DNA from 3 places in the Vibrio mytili genome. Region 2 is predicted to be linked to each of the others. Evidence: predicted binding sites of a transcription regulator. Region 2 holds the regulator's gene; each other region holds the start of a gene.
The links. Region 2 encodes PurR, which represses purine synthesis genes. Its sites were predicted from a motif close to TNANGNAAACGTTTNCNTNA; they were not measured.

Region 1 (5,307 bases), 200 kb from region 2:
CGTGAGTCTTACAACCAATCCCTTTCTGAACGTCGAGCTGAATCAGTTCGTCAATTCCTAGTCGGTCAAAATGTCGCAGCAGGCCGTGCTATTGCACGTGGTTATGGCCAACGTAACCCAATTTGCTCTAACAAGACAGCGGAAGGTCGTGCTTGCAACCGCCGTGTAGAAATCCAAATCTTGCCACTGAAGTAAATTGGTTGCACCATAGCAGGTAATATTCAGAGTTAACGGAGCGGGCCTAGTTATACTAGGCCTACATGCCTATGCTGTTAAGAGCTATTGCCCTTTTACTTACTGTCGTTTTTTATTTTGGTGGTAGTAGTTTTGCATCCCAAATGCCGACAACCGCTCAGAAGCAATTCGAACGTGCGCAACAACTCGCGCACGCTCCTAATGCTGATTCACCAGCCGACATCCGCTACTTGCTGAATCAGTCAGCACAGCAAGGTTACCTACCCGCTCAAAAACTACTAGCACAAGATTTTGCTTCGGGTGAACACGGTCCTATTGATAATACACAAGCGATCTACTGGCTAGCGTCAATCGCCTTAAACGATCCTGATGATCATGGTTACTTATTCGCACATTTTCTTGCTCACAAACAAAACAATCTAGATTCTTCTCACTTGATCGAAGCTTGGTACCAACTTGCAGCGTTAAACAATCCACAAGCGGAACAAGAGTACGCTCATTACCTAGAACAACGCTTTAACCAACTAAGAGAACGACAAGTCTCTGAAATAAAAGCACTTGATGAAGCCACCCAATCGGCAAAGGCTCCCCAATCAACCTCTCTGGTTAGTCTGAGTACAGATCAACTTGGCTTATGGCTAGCGGCTGGAGCCGCCGCTCTGCTGATCGGCGGCAGCGGATTGGGTTTTTACAAATATACGCATCATATTAAGCTCACAAAAGAGACCAACCAAGCGGCAGAACTTGCGATCAGAGTGAAAGAGCTGACATACGCGAATAAAAAGCTTAAACGTCAGTTAGAAACAATATTCAAAGAGTTTAAACAAACTAAAAAACAATCTGATAACCACTCTCTTGCTATCGCCTGTGCCATGTTCGGTTACACACCTCAAACCATTCCCAACACTCAGGCGATAAAACTTCGCTATCGCCAACTATCAAAACTTTACCATCCTGATGCCAAGGGCAGCGATGCGGAAATGACGCGTCTCAATCAAGCATTAAAAACCATTTTACAAAATGTTACACAAAAGTAATTTTCGACATACATAATTCAGCCGATGGCTTATGAACCCCGCAATATTGAGATTCGCAAACGATCTCTCTCTCAAATAAGTTAACAGACATTTAACTTCCCATTCTTTTTCAGCAATAATGCTATCTGTTGAATACACCTAACGACTCAAATTTAACTAGGTGGGGAGAAAATCAATGTTCACTAAAATCGGCAACTGTGATTGGTGCAAAAAAACAAGCCTCGTAACTCGTCTTGACTACTTAGACGGTAAACACAATAGCTCGTGCAAAGCTTGTTATGACATGGCTAAAATTGACGTTCGCTTATTTAATCAAGGCGAGATTCAAATGCGTGAACGCATGGCGCAAAAAGCAAGCTAACTCGTTGTAACATCAATGGACTGATTTTAAATGCGCCTTTTATAAGGCGCTTTTAGATCGTGGGGTGCTGACTTCTCGAATAGGTCTATTACCCCGTTGCTCTTCATGAACACGCCCCGTTGACTTCTACTCTCATCGACAGCCTCAAGGTTGACGATTCCGTCATAACGCCCTCTCCTACTCACCTAACCCGTCATCGAGATAAGAAAAAGCCAAGACGCTGTACCTTGCTAATTCAGAGCTCAGCTAACACACGCTGTTTTCGGTTAGACCACTGTATATACAGTGGTTCTTATGAGTAGATATCCCATCAATAATTCTATTTTCGTCACATTTTCCAATCATTATCAAACTTGTCACATTTAAAATAATAGCGAGAAAAATCAATAATATAAAAATAATAGCGAGAAAAATTAAATCAATATATGAGGAGAAATTGTATAAAAATTGGTTGATCAGGTGGCCAAAACAAACTACTGTATACACATACAGCATGTATAAAGGAACAGTAAGATGCAGTTACATAATCAAACCCATACATACTCACGCTACAATGTGTTGGCTCAAACAACTCAGCCAATGGATGTTTCTGAGCAGCTTCTAATGAAGTTAGCGGTATTATCCCAACAGCCACAATGGATTTTGTATACTGCTGAGTGCCCGCGTCCGGATTTTGACCAACTCACTGCTTCCAACATTTGCTGTAAAAACATTATTCAGATGAAACCCTCTCAGCAGCTTTCCGAGGTAGAAATTGTCATTAAGGCCATTCAATCAGGAAATGCCAGTGCGGTAGTTGCATCCAATAACATCGCCACTATGAATCAATCGATGCTGCGCGATATTGCACATCGCTATCAGTGTGAAGTCTTTTTCGTCGAAGGCAGAGTAAACCAGTACCACTAATTAAGATCGACGTTAACCATCCTGCACTCGCCTCCGATTAAAGGAGGCATTTTTTATCTACACTCAATTAATCTGTCGAAACTCAAGTGTCCACTCAAGTCGAGTACAAACAATTAAGGCAAACGTTTGCTTTTTCTCTGGAGAGTTCAAATAGTTCTGGTATGATGCCCACATTCGATTTATTCAGCCATGACTGCTCGCTGAATATCTTCTCTTTATGACGTTTGATTAAGATGATAGGAATGTCGCAATGAGCCTTGCCAATCAAGTACTTGCCGTCAATGACGACCTGCCAATTCGCACCCATAAACCCGTTCACAGTGGAAAAGTTCGCTCCGTTTACTGGTTAACAGAACAAGACAGCGCGCGCCTGATTAAAGAAAAAGGATACGATGTGGCACCAGACGCCCCATTGGCAATTATGGTGATTAGTGACCGCATTTCTGCTTTTGATTGCATATGGCATGCAGAGGGTGGCCTCCAAGGTGTTCCAGGTAAAGGGGCAGCACTCAACGCTATCTCTAATCATTGGTTTAAACTCTTCAAAGACAACGGACTCGCGGACAGCCATATTTTGGACATCCCTCACCCGTTTGTTTGGATTGTACAAAAAGCTAAACCTGTAAAAATTGAAGCGATTTGCCGCAAATACATTACTGGCTCTATGTGGCGTGCCTACGCAAACGGCGAACGTGAGTTCTGTGGTATCCAACTTCCTGAAGGATTAGAAAAAGATAAAGCGCTTCCAGAGTTATTAATGACGCCATCAACTAAGGGTATTTTGCAAGGTATTCCTGGTGTACCGGAAGCCGATGATGTAAACATCACTCGCCAAAACATAGTCGACAACTTTGACGCTTTTAACTTCTCTAGCGCCGACGATATTGCTCTGTACGAAAAATTGTTAAAAGAAGGCTTTAATGTCATTAGTGATGCGCTAGCCGCTATCGATCAAATCTTCGTCGATACTAAGTTCGAGTTTGGCTACGTGCAGGATGCTGCCGGCAAAGAAAAGCTCATTTACATGGATGAAGTAGGCACACCAGACTCTTCACGAATTTGGGATGCAAAAGAATACCAAGCTGGCAAAATTGTAGAAAATTCGAAAGAAGGCTTCCGTCAGTTTCTGCTAAACCACTTCCCTGATCCAGATATTTTATTAAATAAAGAACGCATGCCAGAGAGAGAAGCGTTAGCACGCGAGAACGCGCTGCCTGTTGAATCTTTGATGGACATATCGAAAACCTACATTGGCATCGCAGAAAAAATTACAGGTAAGACTCTGAATCTGAGCGATAACCCTAAAGCTGAAATCATTGATATCCTGAGCAAGGAATATGGATTGATCGACTGAGTTTTCTGACCAGAACAAATAACTTAGAGCAACAGCAATAACTCAGAACAACAGTAATAAAAAGTCCGCTATGATGCGGACTTTTTCTGTTGGCTTAATAAAATCAAAAAACAGTAACTTGAGTAGCAGAAATCTCCCACATCACTGTGACTGCAAATGTTCAAGAAAAATGCAGACCACATTAAAACTTGATGTTCAAAATATCTTGTTCTGTCGTGTCAACTTTTAGATGACTTCGATTTTCGATGTACTCAATTTGCTTGGCGTCCAATGCATAAGGCATCACAATGCGCAATTCACGCACGCCTTCATCCTGCGCTAATCGGGTTAAGCACACCAAGTTAGACTCATCACTTTGACGTGAAGACAACGACTTCAATGCTGCCTCCCATAACCGCTCTTCTGGGTTGATGGAATCTTGTATATTCTTCTTCCACATCAGTCCAAAAATGGGCGCAATGGTGGCGAAAGCTTCGAAGAAGGTCCATTTTTTACTTGCTGTTGCACCTAAAAAGCTGGTGTAGTCAAACTCAATACACGTTTTGCCTTGATGAACCATACGATGTCCTCAACACATTTAATTCAGACAATTCTAATATGATTCAACTATTTCGATATATCAATAGGATATAAAACAATCGTCTTTTATGCCCTAAAATACATGCAAAAGGAAATATTAAAACCAGATTCATAACAAGTCATGTACAGGTTCGCCATATAGGAAACCAATTGATTAATATTTCACGTTACAAAGTATAAATGAAGCAAATCTTCAGAGCCTTAGTAAGGCTCACGTTCAAATACCTTCATCGATTACACCCATAGTGATTCTTTTTGGATCTGTTTATTACTTGATATCAACAACGCGGCTTGCCTTTTTGTATTGGACTTTCCAGCCCGACCAGCGGGGTAACTCCCAACGTTTAGGATCCCCTTTTCGTTTACCTTGCAAGTGTATCACTTGGACCAATTTACGCGATGGATAGTATTCGATACTCAAAGTTAACTCTGGCAAAACAACGAGTAATGGGTATGTCTGGGCAAAGTCATCATATTCCCACTCAGGGATGCCAGAAAAAGGGAGGTCGTCTGGCTCAATTAATGCCATATCCTCAATATCTTCCACGCCTAAAGCTTTGAGCTGTTCGTTCAGCCAACCAGAAAACGTTAACGATTCCAACGCCACGTTATCTATCGAATCCGAGTTAAGTCCGAGCGTGTTGTATATCTTCCAGTGCTGGATTTGCTGTTTTCTCAGAGTGGCGAATCCAGGCCACAACGTTTCTTCTTCAATCATTTCGATAATGGAGTTAATCGCGACATCCCCTAGTAATGCTTGGTATTCAGTGCATATCGTTCTACCCGCATACACTAAGTGCATTGTCGCTCTGGGCGTGGCTTCTTCGTAATTTGTTTCCCCTTGCTGCCATTCGCCAAGCGGTAACTCTCTTAGC
Region 2 (5,307 bases):
CATAAGTTAAGCGTACTTCGTGAAATTCCTAACTGTGGGCATGTTTGTAATGTTGAGCGACCAGACGATTTTAATCAACATTCCATTGAATTCATAAAGCGACAAAGCTTAATGGCTTAACTAGTAAGGTCCTAGGATCCTAGAGGGGGAGATACTCGAAGCTTCAGTATTCTCGTATTGGGATTGGTGTGTTGTATTTTAGGGAATACAGAATAGCGTCACGATTGAGCTCGCTGGCATGACGTTGACAAGCTGAATGCATGGGATAAATTTCAGTAATCAGTAATCAGTAATCAGTAATCAGTAATCAGTAATCAGTAATCTTTTTCTAGGGCCTAGAACCTAGGACCTAGGACCCTAATACCTAGTCCCTTCCATCAATGTGATACCCACACCGCCAACAAGCACCGAATTGCCCTTCATTGTTCTCTAAGCAATGAGGGCATTGCCAATCCGGAAATACGTTTGGTTGCGTTTGCTTTTCATAGCCTTCAATAATTATCGCTGCCTGGCGGTGTTGCTCTGGATTCAACAACCAAACATAAGGATCCGTGTCTTCCCCAAAGGGCAATTCACCCTTTAACCCAAAGATCCCCTCTCCACGTACCTCACAACATACCTGCTCTGCTTTTAGCAACTCGCAGACAATATGGGCTTCAGCTGGATTCTTAGCGATAAATATCTTCATTAAGTATTATTTCTCTTGCTTTGAATGTTGGGCATGAACCTCATCATTACCCACTTAATGATGATAGGAAACAACCCAAGTAAAGCCAAAGAGGCTAATATGGAGGGCGACGCGGCATCGGAGAGGCTTTCAATGCGAGCTAATTGGGTACCTGCATTTAGGTATACGGCGGTTCCAGGTAGCATACCTATTTGGCTTATCAGGTAGAATCGGCCGACTGACATCGGCGTTAGCCCCATTAAAAGGTTGATTAAGAAAAAAGGAAATACCGGAATCAAACGCAGCGACAACAGATAGAACGAACCGTCTTTTTTGACACCATTGTTAATGGCCTCGAGTTTTTTGCCGAATTTATTTTGTACCCACTCTTGCAGCAAATAGCGGCTACTCAGAAACGCCACTGTCGCTCCAATCGTACTGGCAAAAGAGACTAGCAACAAACTTGACCAAAAACCAAAAAGTGCTGCACCGAGTAAGGTGACCACCGCGGCGCCAGGAATCGATAAAGCAGTAACGACAATATAGGTGAAGAAGTACACCGCCGCTGCCAAGATGAAGTTTTTATCAATATAAGCGTTTAAATCGGCTTGCTGGGCTTTGGCATTTTCTAAGGTCAAATAGGGGCTAAAGTATGTCGCTAAGATTACGATGACAGTAACAAGGATTAACCCGACGATCTTTTTTTTATCCATTATGCAGTTCCACTTAGATATCACAAAATCTATAGACAGGTTAAGAGAGGAAAAAATTTCAAAAAAAACCGCAGATAAAACTGCGGTTTGATGATACTTGAAAACGGACGTTACTGAAGTTGGCTTTTTAGTTCATCCCGACGAGTTTGCGGAACCACGCTCCAGTGAGTACCATTAATCGCGCCTTCTAAAGCCCAGAGTAGTTCGATACTTACAGAGGTGCTGTGCGTATCTTGGATTGCTTTATATGCGTTTAATGCGCCTTCTTCTTCGAGCTGTTCTACGGATTTAATTCCGGCTTTTTTCAACATTCGCTCTGTTGCTAACCGAAGGTTAGGTAAGTCTTTTAACCGCGTTGGTTTGGTATTGGCTTGCTCGACTTTTTCCAACTTTGCGCATTTAAGAGATTGTTGCGCAACGTCCAATAAACGTTCACGAGATTCCCATAAATCATTAGAAATAGCATAGTATTTAGTAACAACGGGAAAGCCACGCTTTTTATATACGTACGGTTTTAGTCCTTGTTTCTCGAACTGAGAACAGGACTGCTGGTCTGCTCGTATATGAAGCTGATTGTTCACTACTAGAGCAAACATAGTCTCATCTGCGAACAGCCCGAAGCCGCCAAACATTGAGCGCGATTTGATCGTGCCAAGTGCCTCAAACAGCTTCATTGAGTCTTTGAGTATTGGTTTATCCATGATGTCTTATCTCGGTGTAATTCATATTACGCCACCAAAAATCAGGTCCGAGAGATTAGCAAATGCATGTAGTAACAATGTCATTAAAGGGTAAACTCATTATATGCATATTTGCCATCGGCAACCCCGCTACCTTCCACTAAAAAATAGGGTTCAGGCCGGAAGCTTTGCGTCCCATTCTTTCAAATGGTTTGCCCTGTGCGTGACATTTTCAGAATACTGTGGATATTGAATCAATATCACATTTCAGCTCATAAAGTGTGATGTTCGTTCAGTAAATAATGCGTAATTATGCATTATGATTCTTATTATCTGATGTGGTCAATTAACACAACAAGAGAACGCTTTTATTGCATTAAGTGACAATAAAACAAAGAGTTATTTTGTGAGGTTTTGTGAAAAGTTAGATGGGGGTTTAATAAATGTTATTTTTAAGAAAAAAATAAGCACCTTGCGCAGGTGCTTATTTGTTAGACTATTTTACTCAGTTGAGTTTTTTAACCGTATTGCGGATGACCAGCTCAGGCTGCATTTCAAAAATTCGCTTCTCATGCTCTTTATCTTTAATTCGCTCAAGCAGAATTTCGAACGCATTTTTACCAACACGGCGCTTAGGCTGGTGAATGGTTGTAAGTGGTGGTGAGAAATACTCTGCCAGCTCAATATTGTCATAGCCCACAACAGAAATATCATCTGGCACTGAAATGCCATTTTGTTGTAATCGGCTCATTAAACCAAGTGCCATTGTATCGTTGAAGCAAAAGACCGCTGTTGGACGCTTTTTCATAGCGGTGATCTGATCGGCAACCAATACGGCAGTGTCACATTCAAAGTTACCTTCTAGAATCCAATCCTCGTTTACAGGGAGATCAGCTTCAGCCATAGCACGACGGAAACCTAGAATACGTTCCTTACAAGCCAGTTTTTCAAAGTGACCACTTAAACACGCAATATCAGTATGACCATTATCGATTAGGTACTTAGTTGCTATGTAACCACCTTCCTCTGAGTTATCCATGATTTTATCTGCTTGAGAGCTCTCTGGCCCCCAATCCATGACCACCTTTGGAATATCAGCATGACGGTCAAGCATCTCTTTTAGCTCTTCGGTTAAATCGGAGCACATAACCAAGATGCCATCAACACGCTTTTCTGCCAACATACGAATATAGTCACGTTGTTTTTCGTATATGCCACCTGTGTTACATAAAATCAGAGTATAACCTTGTCGGTAACAGTAACTCTCAACACCATCAATGACTTCAGAGAAGAATAAGTTGGTTGACTGAGTCACCAACATACCGATGGTTCTGGTTGAATTACATTTTAAGCTACGAGCTACCGCACTAGGGGCATAATTTAACTCATCAACCGCTTTCATGACTTTTTCTTGAGTTGCTTCTGCAACAAAGCGCGTTTTATTGATAACGTGCGAAACTGTAGTGGTTGAAACGCCGGCTAAGCGAGCGACGTCTTTTATAGTGGCCATAAATAGTGTCCTGTATCGAGCTACTATGATTATACCTTAGTGGAGAAAACCGGCTGCGCGAAAGTGCTTGCATTCACTTTATTGCATGTAATAAATACGCACCACGAGCGAGTAGATCGCGTTGATTATTGGTTATTCTATTATTGGTAAAGGCTTTTAGTAGCGGAGTTCAATGATCCTTGTCTGTTTTCATTTACGGAAAGTCATTGAACCAAAAAACACAAAAACCGCTGAAATGAGCGGTTTGCATGTAAATAATATATGTAATCGTTTGCGCTCACATTTTATCCCGATGTCACCAGTCAGGCAATGCTTTAGACAACAGTTTAGTGTATTTGAAGTCACAATTTTGCAGAGAACAACGATTAGCTATAATTATTCTCCAATCAGATAACCACTGTCCAGTTTACAAAATGCAATGAGCAACTGAGTCACACTGGAATAAAAGCCGAACTCATCAAGCTGGTAGCACTTTTTACCGAATTGGGGTAGCCATGTCATCAACTGGTTTTGAATAAAGTCATTTTGTTTTAGGAAAGCTTCTTCCATGTGCTTTTCTTGTTCAAACTCGTTGGAACGAATGATCATGTTGCCTAAAAAGTCGAGCTCTACGGCCAAGTGATCTGCGGGTTCATTTAAGCTAGCATCCACCTGTACGCCAAATTCTGCCATTAATCTTTCCATCTCTTCTGCTGGTTTATCATTAAGTAATCCAGAGCTACCGATGTACATAGAAGCGTAGGGAAGTGCACCGTGCTTGTGTGTTTTCAAAAACAGCTCACAGAAATCTGCGGCTAGCTCCAACTGAGCATCGTGACGCACTTGCAACCGATTCAGAGCATCAGTCAATGTATCGACTGCGGGCTTCAGGGCTGGGTTCTCGCCCAAACCAGATAGAAAGCCTCTTATCTCCACGCTGTGATACGCCTCTAGTTCTTTCTCTGTCAACTCTTTGGCAAACAGACTGGAAAACCACCAGTAAATTTCAGCGCGTTTTTCGTTGAAAGCCTTAAGTTCTTGCATGATTTGGCTCCTGCTAATGCACTCTCTTGAGCATCATAAATTCGTTTGAGGTTATGGGTATAAGTGTAATCAATTAAAATGAATAGCAGTAACTATGTTTGTGACGATTTATGCTGAAATATATGCAGTTGTTAATAGGTGTTCGTTAGATTGTTTTGAATCAAGAAAAACGTTAAATCTTGCTTTTTTGGCGAACAATGACTAGAAATGTTAATGATTATGAATAGAATACGATCCGGTAAATCACAACAGAAAGTGGTGTAAATGAGCTATCACGTATTAGTCGTAGAAGATGATGTCGTAACCCGCAGTAAACTAGTGGGTTACTTTCAACATGAAGGCTACACCGTCAGCGAAGCAGAGAGTGGCGCACAAATGCGTGAAGTGCTTCAATCAAATGATGGTGTCGATCTTATTATGTTGGATATCAACTTACCGGGAGAAGATGGATTAATGTTGACCCGGGAGTTACGCAGTCAATCAGATATTGGCATTATATTAGTAACAGGACGCACGGATAGCATAGATAAAATCGTTGGCCTAGAAATGGGGGCTGACGATTACGTAACAAAGCCTTTTGAATTAAGAGAGTTATTAGTTCGAGTCAAAAACCTGCTGTGGCGGATTTCAACGGCTCGACAAGGATCGAACAAGACGGCAAACGCGAAAGACGAACAGCATATCGTTCGTTTTGGGGAGTGGACGTTTGATATT
Region 3 (5,307 bases), on a different replicon from region 2:
TTTATATTGTGTTAAGACGAGGATTTTTCTGAGACCTGAGTTAAGGCAGTTGGTTAGCGTGAAGTCGATGATGCGGTATTTACCGCCAAATGGAACCGCAGGTTTGGCTCTGTCATCGGTGAGTGGGCTAAGTCTGGAGCCCACACCTCCAGCTAAAATTACAGCGAGTGCGTCTTGCATAGTTTTCTCTTTCCCTATTGTACGAGCCTAAAAACAATACTAACCAAGGGGAGTTGGTTGACGAAAAATAAAGTTTTGAATAGCACGTTATGGTGTATTTATGTTCTATCATCAACTTTAGTACAAGAATCGGGCCATAGAAATTACCTTACTTAAATCAATGGTTTTAGTCGTAACAATGTTATTGTTTGCACCATATTAGTGAAAATTGAATTAAGCATTGCACCATAGCGGGGTGTGCGGGTAAGTCTGTTCTAATTTGGTGATTTACAATGTAAAGTGGTGTGGCATCAAGGAGATAGAGGGAGCTCGTATGTGCTCCCATACATGATTCGATTTGAAAGACTGAATCGTTACGAAAGCCCGATTATATGGCCGTCTTCGTCGATGTCGAGGTTCATAAATGCAGGTTTGTCCGGCAAGCCAGGCATGGTCATGACATTGCCTGAAAGAGCATAGACGAATCCTGCGCCTGCACATAAACGCAACTCCCTAATGGGTACCGAGAAGCCGGTTGGTGCACCTTTAACAGTGGCGTCGGTAGTGATGGACAGTGGCGTTTTGGCAATACATACCGCTAGGTGATTAAAACCTAAACGCTCAAATTGAGAGAGCTGCTGCTTAGCAAGGTCGCTCATGTCCACTTGAGATGCGCCATATCCGGTTTCGCATACTGCCATTAACTTTTCTTTGAGAGTTTGATCCGATTGATAGAGCGGTCTAAAAGCGGTTGGCTGCTCGCATGCGTTGACCACAAGTTGGGCAAGGTCAATGGTGCCTTCACCACCTTGTGAGAAAGCGGTACTAATCGCGACGCTGACCTGTGGATCAAACTCATGAACAAGCTGCTTCAGTTGTGCCACTTCTGTTTCACAGTCTTGAGGGAACTGATTTAGTGCGACAACAACGGGAATACCATATTTTTTAACGTTTTTAATGTGCCATTTCAAGTTCTCAAAGCCCGCTTGTAAAGCAGCCTCATCGGTCTCAAAAATTGACTCGGGAATCGGAGTTCCTGGGCGTAATTCATAATGGCCTGAATTGGCCTTTAAGCCTCTGAGAGTAGCGACAATAACCACGCAATCTGGGGCGTTCTTAGAGGCGGCCGCTTTGATGTTACACGCTTTCTCAAACCCCATATCCGAGCCAAAACCTGCTTCAGTCACCGTGTAACTGGACAGTTTCAATGCTATCTCATCTGCGATGATTGACGAGTTACCATGCGCGATATTGGCGAATGGACCTGCATGAATGAGGGTAGGGACACCTTCAAGCGTTTGCATCATGGTCGGTGCAATGGCTTCTTTCAGGGTCACCGTCATTGCACCAGCAACTTGCAAGTCTTCTGTCGTAACAGGATGTCCTTCTAAGTCATAAGCGACGACGATTTTTCCTATACGCAGTCTAAGATCTTTTAAGTCTTTGGCGAGTGCTAGTATCGCCATTAATTCTGAGGCTGCGGAGATGTCAAACCCTTCATTTCGCTCGTAACCGTTTATGGTTTTACCAGGCTCATTGAGCCCGATTTTGACCAAGCGTAACGCTCGATCATTATGATCCATGACTCTTTTCCACGTAATACGGTTGGTATCAATCTTCAAAGCTTTAAGGCCAGTGCGAGCTTCGAATACGTCATATCCTTCGCGTTGCTCGTGGTATAAACGGGCGTCCAGTGCGGCTGATGCTAAGTTATGCGCTGCTGTGACGGCATGAATATCACCAGTCAAATGTAGGTTAAGCTCTTCCATTGGTGCGACTTGTGAATAGCCACCGCCTGCAGCGCCTCCTTTGATACCGAAAACAGGTCCCATTGAGGGTTGCCTAATACATGCCATGACTTGTTGGTTGAGTTTCGCCAGTCCCTGAGCTAATCCAATGGTCGTTACCGTTTTGCCTTCACCAAGCGGAGTTGGGGTGATCGCAGTGACGAGCACCAATTTGCCATCTTTATTATCACGAAGTCGTTGAAGGCACTTGGGGTTAACTTTAGCTTTATGTTTACCATGAGTATCATATTCATCAGGCAGTAAACCCGCTTGCTTGGCGATACGTTCAATGGAAGATAACTGGGTGTTTCGACAAATTTCAATATCAGACTGCATGGATACTCCCAAAAAATGACTAACACGTGCCGTTTAGTGTCAAATAATCAAATCAGACTCTAGAGTTGCGCAACCGTTTGCGCGAGAATAATACTGGCTGAGGCGTTAGTGTAAAGAATTATTCGCCAATGATCGTGCTTCATTCTAACTAATAAAACTAATTAGTGCTCTAGATCAAAACGAAAGGCCACCCGATGGTGGCCTTATGTATGCATTGTGTTCAGAGTGGGTGTTTTACCTATCCCAGTAGGTTTCTTCTAAGCTGTCTTCACGTTCTGGCAATGCGCGTGACAAGCGGGGAGAGTGCTGGGTTAAGACTTCGTAGCTGACACGGTTTGCATACTTACAAATCTGCGATAGTGATGAATAAGTAAGACAACGAACGGCATGTTTTTCAGAGTTTGGTACTTCTTTTTGGTGGAATGAGTTCGCCGCCATATCATGAAGAAGTGCTGATAGAGCCGCATCACCCGCACCATTGGTGTTCTTGATCTTAAGAGGGCCACCTAAATATGGACCGATGTGTGAATACACTTTTATTGGATTCTCGCAGTCGCTTTTGCGCATAGCGCGGCTGAATTCGTATTTATTGAAGTTATCGATAGACCCTTCAAGTGTTTCATGGCTTGTTTCGCGCTTCACTTTATCATCGGCATATCCGGCCATATAAAGACCGTTAGGACCCGCTGTACACAGGACGAGATCAACCCATTCCAGTGCGGCATTCGCGGCTTTCAACGGATCGGTTTCGCCAGTAAGCGCAGCCCCTTCTTCTTCATTCATCGCGACGACCGATACGTGCTCACGGATATAATCTTGCCACCAAGCTTCATTACCCTCGATCACATATTTTGTCCCAAGCGTTAGGACGACTGGAACATCATGCTGCTTAGCAAATTCAATGGCTTTTTGCACCGCTTGCGGCATCGGGTCGTCTTTTTTTCCACGCATTAGATAAGAAGAGACCACAAGTGCAGACGCCTTATCAAAGACTTCTTCTGGGATACTTTCAGGAAGAAGCTGGTTCATATGACCTTCATTGATAGCGAAAGTGCGTTCGCCATCTTGAGTTATCAGTGTATAGCAACGTCCAATAGGACCATCGACGGTTTGTAGATGGTTAAGGTTCATACGTGAAGAGGTACGGCATAGATAACGGTATGCAAATGAACCGACTTGAATGTTTTTTGACATCACTCCCAGCAGTACGGACTTACTATCAGCAAGGACAGAATAGTTATGAAGTGTATTGCCTATCGTGTCACCCGGATATTGATGTGTAATCAATCCTTGTTCAACTAATTCTTCGTAGAGAGCGTCTGCTTTGCTTTCTTCAAGGACAAGTGAATGTCCCTTACTTAAGTCGTATCTTTCTAAAAACGCATCATCGACACGCGCTTCAATATCCACGATGGTTTGACCAACACCAACGATCGTTGGACGATAGAGCTTTGGTGCTTGTCGAATTTGGTTGACTAACGGATCTCGAGCATGGGTCGGGAAGTAGTGTTTTGATTTGCGCTGACCAGGAAACTTCATACTTGTATGTGAGTGAGAAAAAATAGGCCGGGATTGTATCACAAAAATATGTAATATATTTTCAAGTTGCAGGTAAATTTATGAGGTTGGTAATATTTGTACTGTTCTTACCCTCGGTGCCAAACAGTGTTTGGGGTCTATAAGACGTTGATGGTGCCACTTGTAACATATTGGCATAGTTCTATGTAATTAAACGTCCGTGGCAGTGTACTTACCTATACCGTCAGTCAATTCAATAAACGTTCTGCACTTATCGGATTCTTTGAGCTGCTGTTTATGTTGATATTACTGCTTGCAGAAACGTCCTTTTCGTGGGGATTGTGCTAACGCGTATTGACCTTCCAGATTTCGGTAAACAATGGTATTCCACACCGAGGCATCATCCAGTTCATACTCTATCGCGTAATTGACGCCACTAACGATTTGCGCGTGAACGTCAGTAATCTGCTTGAACGTTGCCGGTGTGTCCATTTTTGTCAGAACAAACGCCATCGCTTTTTGTACATCTGGAGTCGCGTCGAACCTTTCCCACCCACCTAGCATCTTATCTTGTGAGTCACATATATCTGTCGAGGTAATGACATTTACCGTGTCACTTTTGTCTTGTGGTTGACAACCCATAACCAAAGTTAACACGGCGCAAGCTGACACTAATTTTAAATTCATAACAACGACCTCACTTGATTTCGACACATATTATATCCGTGTCGCGTGAAAAGAAATGTCTATATCATGCAAACTTTTGATATATAAACAGTTAAATTGAAGGAATCGATGTACAAGTGTGTAGGTTTTAACCTACATTCATTGGTGGAGGAATTTCAATAGCACTACCTTTAGTGATCGAAATTCACAGTGAATCGTAAAATAACCCATTTAATTGTGTTGCATATGGTAAAGAGCTGCATGAAAAAACTAAAGATATTGTTAACCGTTGTATTGTTTGCGCTGTTCGGCTGCACATCTAAACCTGATGGAATAGAACCAGTCAATAATTTTGACCTTAATCCCTATCTCGGTAAATGGTATGAAATTGCTAGATTAGACCACTCATTTGAGGCTGGATTATCGCAAGTTTCTGCGGAATATAAGGTTCGCTCAGATGGCGGTATCGATGTGATAAACCGTGGGTACTCTGCTCAAAAGGGGGAGTGGAATCAAGCGAAAGGCAAAGCGTATTTCGTTGAAGATGAAAATACAGGGCACCTTAAAGTGTCGTTTTTTGGTCCGTTTTACTCGTCCTATATTATCTTCGAACTCGGAGATGAGTATGACTATGCATTTGTTTCTGGATATAACCACGAATACCTTTGGCTACTTTCAAGAACACCGACGGTAGATGACGCTTTGGTAGAGCGTTTTAAACGTGTGGCGAAACAAAACGGTTTCGATGTTGATGGGCTGATCATGGTTGAGCAGCAGTAAGGGTGTCTAGAAAATACCGCTTCCCCGTGATGGGGAAGCGAACGTATGTCCTACAGTAGGG

Region 1: the regulator PurR is predicted to act here: its motif matches at 2,614-2,633, upstream of ONE56_RS07805 (phosphoribosylaminoimidazolesuccinocarboxamide synthase).
Region 3: the regulator PurR is predicted to act here: its motif matches at 2,348-2,367, upstream of ONE56_RS17135 (formate--tetrahydrofolate ligase).

The regions. Positions count from the first base shown of each region.
Region 1 is NZ_CP110481.1:1,683,202-1,688,508, forward strand. Features, by position in the region: gene ONE56_RS07785 (OmpA family protein) at 1-195, shown strand, start outside; gene ONE56_RS07790 (J domain-containing protein) at 267-1,232, shown strand; gene ONE56_RS07795 (hypothetical protein) at 1,408-1,593, shown strand; gene ONE56_RS07800 (SulA-like leucine-rich domain-containing protein) at 2,107-2,499, shown strand; gene ONE56_RS07805 (phosphoribosylaminoimidazolesuccinocarboxamide synthase) at 2,750-3,853, shown strand; gene ONE56_RS07810 (hypothetical protein) at 4,035-4,412, opposite strand; gene ONE56_RS07815 (helicase-related protein) at 4,701-5,307, opposite strand, start outside.
Region 2 is NZ_CP110481.1:1,883,666-1,888,972, reverse strand. Features, by position in the region: gene ONE56_RS08675 (alpha/beta fold hydrolase) at 1-120, shown strand, start outside; gene ONE56_RS08670 (putative signal transducing protein) at 365-688, opposite strand; gene ONE56_RS08665 (TVP38/TMEM64 family protein) at 688-1,380, opposite strand; gene ONE56_RS08660 (TfoX/Sxy family DNA transformation protein) at 1,491-2,081, opposite strand; cyclic di-GMP riboswitch class I at 2,198-2,287, opposite strand; gene purR (HTH-type transcriptional repressor PurR) at 2,566-3,570, opposite strand; gene torD (molecular chaperone TorD) at 3,946-4,593, opposite strand; gene torR (two-component system response regulator TorR) at 4,858-5,307, shown strand, end outside.
Region 3 is NZ_CP110482.1:775,854-781,160, reverse strand. Features, by position in the region: gene glgC (glucose-1-phosphate adenylyltransferase) at 1-180, opposite strand, end outside; gene ONE56_RS17135 (formate--tetrahydrofolate ligase) at 534-2,282, opposite strand; gene ONE56_RS17130 (inosine/guanosine kinase) at 2,517-3,821, opposite strand; gene ONE56_RS17125 (cystatin domain-containing protein) at 4,107-4,487, opposite strand; gene ONE56_RS17120 (lipocalin family protein) at 4,728-5,246, shown strand; gene ltaE (low-specificity L-threonine aldolase) at 5,297-5,307, opposite strand, start outside.